DNA from 3 places in the Kiloniella sp. genome. Region 1 is predicted to be linked to each of the others. Evidence: predicted binding sites of a transcription regulator. Region 1 holds the regulator's gene; each other region holds the start of a gene.
What was found. The regulator PhoB, encoded in region 1, activates phosphate uptake and scavenging genes when phosphate is short. The targets are predictions, from matches to a motif close to TNTCATAAAACTGTCA.

Region 1 (2,248 bases):
CGTGCTATTGCAATTAATCCAGAAGTAATCCTGATGGATGAGCCATGCTCTGCTCTTGATCCGATTGCAACTGCAAAAATTGAAGAACTCATTGATGAGCTTAGAGAACGCTTTACAATCGTGATTGTAACGCACTCTATGCAACAAGCCGCCCGTGTGTCTCAACGAACAGCCTTCTTCCATCTTGGAGAATTGGTTGAAGTCGGAGAAACAGATCGTCTCTTTACCAGCCCACAAGATGATCGTACCCAAGGTTACATTACGGGAAGATTCGGGTAAGGAAGATGGATATGCCAGAAACCAAAGACCACATCGTCAGCTCATTTGACAAAGAACTTCGTACCATTCATGAAATTATAATTCGCATGGGTGGCATGGCAGAAAATCAACTGTCCGAAGCCGTCGATGCACTTGTTCAACGCGACAGTGCAAAAGCTGAACTCGTCCGTAAAGAAGACGCAAAAATCGATGCGCTGGAAGAAGAATTGGAAGCCGCTGTCATTCAGTTGATTGCCTTGCGTCAACCCGTTGCTAACGATCTTCGGGCCGTCATTGCTGCTTTTAAAATTTCGTCTGATCTTGAACGTATTGGCGATTATGCAAAGAACATTGCCAAGCGCAGTATTGCAATCAACCAAATGCCGCCACAAAAATCCGTTACCAGCATTATGCGGATGTCCCGGTTGGTCCAGGAAATCGTCAAAGATACCCTTGACGCCTTTTCCAACAGCGATAAGGACCGCGCGATAGATGTGTGGCACCGGGATGAAGAAGTTGATGAAATGTACACTTCTTTGTTCCGCGAACTTCTGACTTACATGATGGAAGATCCACGGAATATCGGCGCCTGTACACACATGCTCTTTATCGCCAAAAACATCGAACGCATGGGCGACCATGCAACAAATATTGCTGAAACTATTTACTATTTATCGACCGGCGAACGTTTAGAAGGTAAACGCCCCAAAGGGGATCGCACCGCTTTTCAAATCCTTACCCCCGATGACGGGGAAGGCGAAGTAGAAATTTAATATAATGGAAAAAAAGGACCTTTCCATGAAACCCTTGGCATTAGTCATTGAAGACGAAATCGCACTGACAACGTTATTACGCTATAACCTTGAAAAAGAAGGATTTCGCGTCAATGAAGCACATGATGGCGAAGAAGCCCTCCTTCGTGCAAAAGAAGAAGCCCCGGATCTAATTCTTCTGGATTGGATGCTCCCGCTTCTATCAGGCATTGAAGTTTGTCGCCAGCTCCGTCGTCTGCCAGAAACCAAAGATGTGCCAATCATCATGCTAACAGCACGCGGTGAAGAAACAGACAAAATAAGAGGTCTAGATTCAGGTGCCGATGATTACATGACGAAACCGTTTTCACCTGCTGAACTGGTTGCGCGTATTCGCGCCATCATGCGTCGAAGCAAGCCGGAAACCGTAACCGAGGCACTTACCTTCGAAGACATCAACATGGATTTGGCTGCCTATAAAGTTTATCGCGGCGACCGCGAAGTTCATTTGGGTCCAACCGAATTCAAGTTGCTCCGCCACTTGATGCAAAACCCTGGGCGTGTCTTTAGCCGCGAACAGTTACTTGATTCAGTTTGGGGCCACGATGTGTACGTTGAACCCCGCACAGTAGATGTTCATATCAGACGCCTCCGCAAAGTCCTGAACGAAGGGACTGAACAGGATCTAATTCGTACGGTACGTTCAGCGGGTTACGCTCTGGATCGCGCCAAAGCAGCTTAATTAAGCTGCTTTATTATAGAAATAGCCAATAATCCGTCCCCTAATGTTTAGGACGTGGGTTATTGGCTATTTATGATTCACTACTAAAAAAGATTGTTTATAAAAGCTTTTCAATCTCACTCCATGCCTGCTCTGACGTAACCTCGGAAATATCATCACTGGGCGAGATAACGGGTTTAATCCAGTCAGAGTACGCGAAGTAATAGCTTTTAATAAAAATCCCCACCGCAGGCATGCTCGACATCGCAGCCAAGTTAAGACCAAAGCTATCGTTGCCTACGTAGAAATCACAAGATTGAAGCAAGGCATGACTGTGATGTAGCAACACTTTGCGGGTTGTCAGGTCAATAAATCGATCAGGGCTAGAGGTATTATCTAAGATACCTTGGGCAATCGGGGCAACATCACCAGCGCCAAACAACAGAATTTGACCGGGATAATTTTCCAAAAGACGTTCAGCTATTTCCGAATATCCTTTGACACCCCATTGCTTATA
Region 2 (2,248 bases), on a different contig from region 1:
GACAACATCCGCTAAACGAAGCACCTCACGGGTAGCGCATGCCACAGCAACTGTTGGAGTATTGATCACACTCTGATCTAAATATTTAGGTTTAAGGTCATCTTCGGCACCAGCACCTTCAGGCAAAGCGCGCTCCATTAAGCTCGACATCACCCCGACAAGCGGTAAGAAGACAATCGCAAGGCCAATATTAAATATGGTATGGAAATTCGCCACTTGGCGTCCTACACCTGCACCACTCAATTCTGCAACATAAGGCGTGATAATTTCCATCAATGGTAAAAGGATAAGAACACCCGCAAATCGAAAGAGCATATTCCCCATGGGTATACGTCGGGCTTTTGGCGTTTCTGACATTGTTAAGGCCATAGGAACAATACCAGCACCGACATTTGCCCCTAAGACCAGAACCAGAGCCAAATCAGCGGAAACGACCCCAGCGACACTCAACGACATTATCAATAAAACCATTGCCACCGACGAATGCGTGATCCAGGTAATTAAAGCAGCCAAAATAACGGCAAACAACGGGGCTTCGGACAAAGCAGCCAGAATGTTTTGCAACACCACACTATCACGCATTGGCTCAGAAGCACCAACCACCAGCTTCAGTGAAAGCAGCATCAAGCCAAGCCCAATAAACACGCGCCCCAAGTGGCGAAGTGTCATTGTTGGTCTTGTGGTGAAACAAACAAATCCTATTAAAATCAATACTGGTGATAACCAGGAAATATCCAGAGAAAGTACTTGTACGACAAGCGTAGAACCGACATCTGCCCCCAGCATCACTGCCAAAGCAGGCCCAATCGCGATTAATCCTTTTCCTGCAAAAGCAACTGTAAGTAATGCCGTTGCCGTGGAACTTTGCAGGATACCGGCCATACCGATGCCCATACCAAATGAAGAAAGCGTGTTTTTAGTGGCCGATCCTAAAAAACGACGAAGCTGACTGCCATATGCACGCAACACACCCGTGCGCACCATTCTTGTCGCCCACAATAAAAGAGCAACACCACCAGCTATTTTTAACAAAAGGTCAAAACCAGACACGCTTATACTTACCTCATTCAATGATTTTTTGGTTACAGAATACTACCCGCGAATAACGCAGCACCACACCTACCCTGTGGCAGATCATTCCAGAATTAGTATTTGTAGCTTTAAGCTCCTCCTGCAGACAAGGCTAATTTCACAAAAGTGTCACAATATAGAAATATTTTCATAACAATAAAATGTGGTATTAACAACAAAATATCAACAAAAATATATCTATATACACCATTTTTCTAACATTCGCACATTTATAGTTGAACTTAAAACTATATTTACGTCAAAATAAGAGAATTATTTATATAGTGGCGTGACAATCCACATACATCAAATCGATATTTTGTATGATTATTATAGTCCTGCCCTATGGATTGAATTATCATCTAATAGCAATAATAATCGCCCCCCATAAAAGCTACTTCATAAAAAACAGGCCCCTTCTATGAAGAGGCCTGTAAACAATCTTTCAACTCAACTGCATCTCAGAGCATTGGTCCGGGGGATTCCAACGCATGTTCTAACAATCCTTTGGTGACATACTCGAAAGCCTCATCCTTAGAATCCGTAACCAGATAGAGATCAAGATCTTCTTCGCTTATGGTACCGAACTCGCAAAGCGCTTCAAAATTCACCACCTTATTCCAATAATCAGACCCAAAGAGAACTATTGGCATCTTCTTTTTTATTTTTTGGGTTTGGATAAGTGTTAGCAATTCGCAGAATTCATCAAGCGTACCAAAACCGCCTGGCATCACCAGAACCGCTTTGGCCAGATAGATAAACCAAAACTTACGCATAAAGAAGTAATGAAATTCCAGAGCCAACTCTCGGGTAATGTAAGGATTTTCACTTTGCTCAAAAGGCAATGAAATGTTTAAACCTACATTAATCCCCTTGCCTTCCGAGGCTCCTCTGTTAGCTGCCTCCATAATCCCAGGGCCACCACCTGTGCACACAACGAAACGGCGCTCATCATTTGTTAAGGTCTTAGACCACTCTGTAAAACGCCGTGCTAATTCACGCGTCTCTTCGTAGTACCTAGAGACCTTCATCATTTGCTCGGCCTTACGTAAACCATTCCCGGTACGTTTAGCCTCAGCCATCGCAGCCAGAGCCTCTTCCTCTGACTTAATACGGGCAGAACCAAAAAAAACGATCGTGTCTTCTACGTTAAATTTTTCAAATCGATTTTGCGGAC
Region 3 (2,248 bases), on a different contig from region 1:
AGAGCAGCAGCTATCTATCGCGCTGAATAAAGCCAACAGAGTCGCGGCCTTTACCGTCACACAAAGTGGCGCAGTTCCGCCATGGACAGACGAGTTGACAAACATTGATTAAGAGAGCGGATGAGCGCTCTCGTTATCTACAAAGAGTTGGACACGTTCACTCGCGAAATGCGTAATACCAAACTGTATCGCCTTGCCAGTGGCATCCACATCGACACTCTCGGTGATCAGAACGGGTTTATTTTTAGCTTGTTGTAACAATTCCGCTGTTCGTTTACTGGGCATCTGCGCTGTAATTCTTGTGTTTTTACGCGTATAATCGTTTAACCCAAAATGCTTAAAGGCCTCAGTTAAAGATTTTGTTTCCGCAAATACGGCTTCAATTCCCCTAAATCGAAGTGCGGGCAAATAGCTTATAGAATAGGCCAGCGGGATACCGTCTGCCTGGCTAACAGATTCAAGCTTGATCACCTTTTCATCCCTGGCAACCATCAACCTTTTTGCAACTTGTTTCGTCGCTTTTTCCTTTTCGCTGCTTAACAAGGTTTTATCCGGCAGTCGATGACGCCCCGACACAATCTGAGAGAAACGAGTTCGACTTCCCAAGGTATAATCCATCAGGTTTTCCTGGACAAAAGTTCCTCGCCCTTGTTCGACGCGCATCACATTATCTTCTGTAAGTGCAGCAATCGCACTGCGCACTGTGTGACGGTTCACACCAAATCTTTTTGCAAGTTCATTTTCTGTCGGCAGTTTATCGCCCGGCTTAAAAACACCCGATGTAATATCCTGAAGTAAAAGACGCCCAATCTGCTTCCAGATTGCTTCACCCTTTTCCCACTCCATCTCACTGTCCTTTAAAGTTCATAAAACTTTCATCAGTCGTCAATTGTCTTCGCTGACGCTACATCCTATAAATCAAAAAGGTATAGACGTCTAGATAAATTTAGCATTTGTCGAAAGGAGATAAAAAGTGACCGATGTTTCGGAACAGCTAGACCAGAGAGATGCGAATAACGAGAGACAGAGATGGTTATCTGTTCTGGCTCGCTGCACGCTGCAAGATTTACAACATCACTGGCAAAAACTGACAAAATCAGAAGCTGATTTAAGCAACCTTCCCTATCGCTTCCTTCGTAAAACAGAAACCGGGCTGGTTATGGTCCGAGGAAGAGCCGGCGGTGACGGGCAACAATTCAATCTGGGTGAAGTATCTGTAACACGCTGTACTGTGTGTCTAGATAGTGACCACATTGGATACGCGTATATTCGAGGCAGAGATCATAAAAAGGCCGAGCTGGTTGCAGTCCTCGACGCCCTTCTCCAGACAAATCGCTGGGCACAAAAAATACGCGATACTTTTGTTACACCGCTGGCATCCGCTCAAGAAAAAGCAAAGCATAATCGCAAATCACAGATTGCAACTTCTAAAGTTGATTTCTTCACGATGGTACGAGGAGAAGACGCGTGATGCACCCCCAAACAAATTCTCTTTCTACGCAAGATATTGGTCAAACAACTCTACCCGGGCTCCATAATCCTGTTTTTGATGCCACAGCTGTTTTCAGGGCTGTTCTGGATGCGATGTCTCACCCCGGTACTGTCATAAAGACACCGATCACATGTGAAAGTCCAAACAAGCTGAATTCATCTACAGCTTCCATTCTGCTGACCCTCGCAGACATGGACACGACAATTTGGCTTTCTCCAGAAACAGAGTGCTCAGATGTTACTGATTATTTGCGGTTCCATACCGGGTGTTCGCTAACACAGAATGCGAACCATTGTGACTTCGCCGTTCTCAATGGCATGGAAGGTCCAGATCAGATTGCTAATTTGCCAATTGGTACAGCTGAAAATCCTGATCGTTCCGCAACGCTTATCATTGCCGTTGATCATTTCAATGCTGAACAAAAGGCTGTGATAAGCGGCCCAGGGATCAAAACCACAAGTGAACTGTCTCCTTCTACCCTTAATCCAAAACTTTGGGGATGGATGAAGGGTAACAGAAACCACGTCCCTTGCGGCATTGATATCATTTTTGCCTCTCCCACCCATATTTGCGCCCTTCCCCGTTCTTCAGAAATGGACATTTGAAATGTATGTAGCTGTAAAAGGTGGCGAGAAAGCGATCAAAAACGCCCACCGTCTTCTCGCAGAAAAAAGACGTGGTCCAAAAGAAATACCTGAACTATCCATTGCACAGATAAAAGAGCAACTCAGTCTGTCTGTATCTCGTGTCATGGCC

Region 2: a site for PhoB is predicted at 1,188-1,203, ahead of ACN0QW_RS06350 (Na/Pi cotransporter family protein). Genes of this name have one in related genera too.
Region 3: a site for PhoB is predicted at 863-878, ahead of phnF (phosphonate metabolism transcriptional regulator PhnF). Genes of this name have one in related genera too.

What each region holds. Positions count from the first base shown of each region.
Region 1 covers NZ_JBLXHT010000005.1:258,372-260,619, forward strand. The annotation lists gene pstB (phosphate ABC transporter ATP-binding protein PstB) at 1-279, shown strand, start outside; gene phoU (phosphate signaling complex protein PhoU) at 291-1,031, shown strand; gene phoB (phosphate regulon transcriptional regulator PhoB) at 1,036-1,752, shown strand; gene ACN0QW_RS10785 (glycosyltransferase family 9 protein) at 1,850-2,248, opposite strand, start outside.
Region 2 covers NZ_JBLXHT010000003.1:73,415-75,662, forward strand. The annotation lists gene ACN0QW_RS06350 (Na/Pi cotransporter family protein) at 1-1,050, opposite strand, end outside; gene ACN0QW_RS06355 (LOG family protein) at 1,533-2,248, opposite strand, start outside.
Region 3 covers NZ_JBLXHT010000015.1:12,579-14,826, reverse strand. The annotation lists gene ACN0QW_RS18095 (carbohydrate kinase family protein) at 1-112, shown strand, start outside; gene phnF (phosphonate metabolism transcriptional regulator PhnF) at 109-846, opposite strand; gene phnG (phosphonate C-P lyase system protein PhnG) at 974-1,471, shown strand; gene phnH (phosphonate C-P lyase system protein PhnH) at 1,471-2,097, shown strand; gene ACN0QW_RS18075 (carbon-phosphorus lyase complex subunit PhnI) at 2,099-2,248, shown strand, end outside.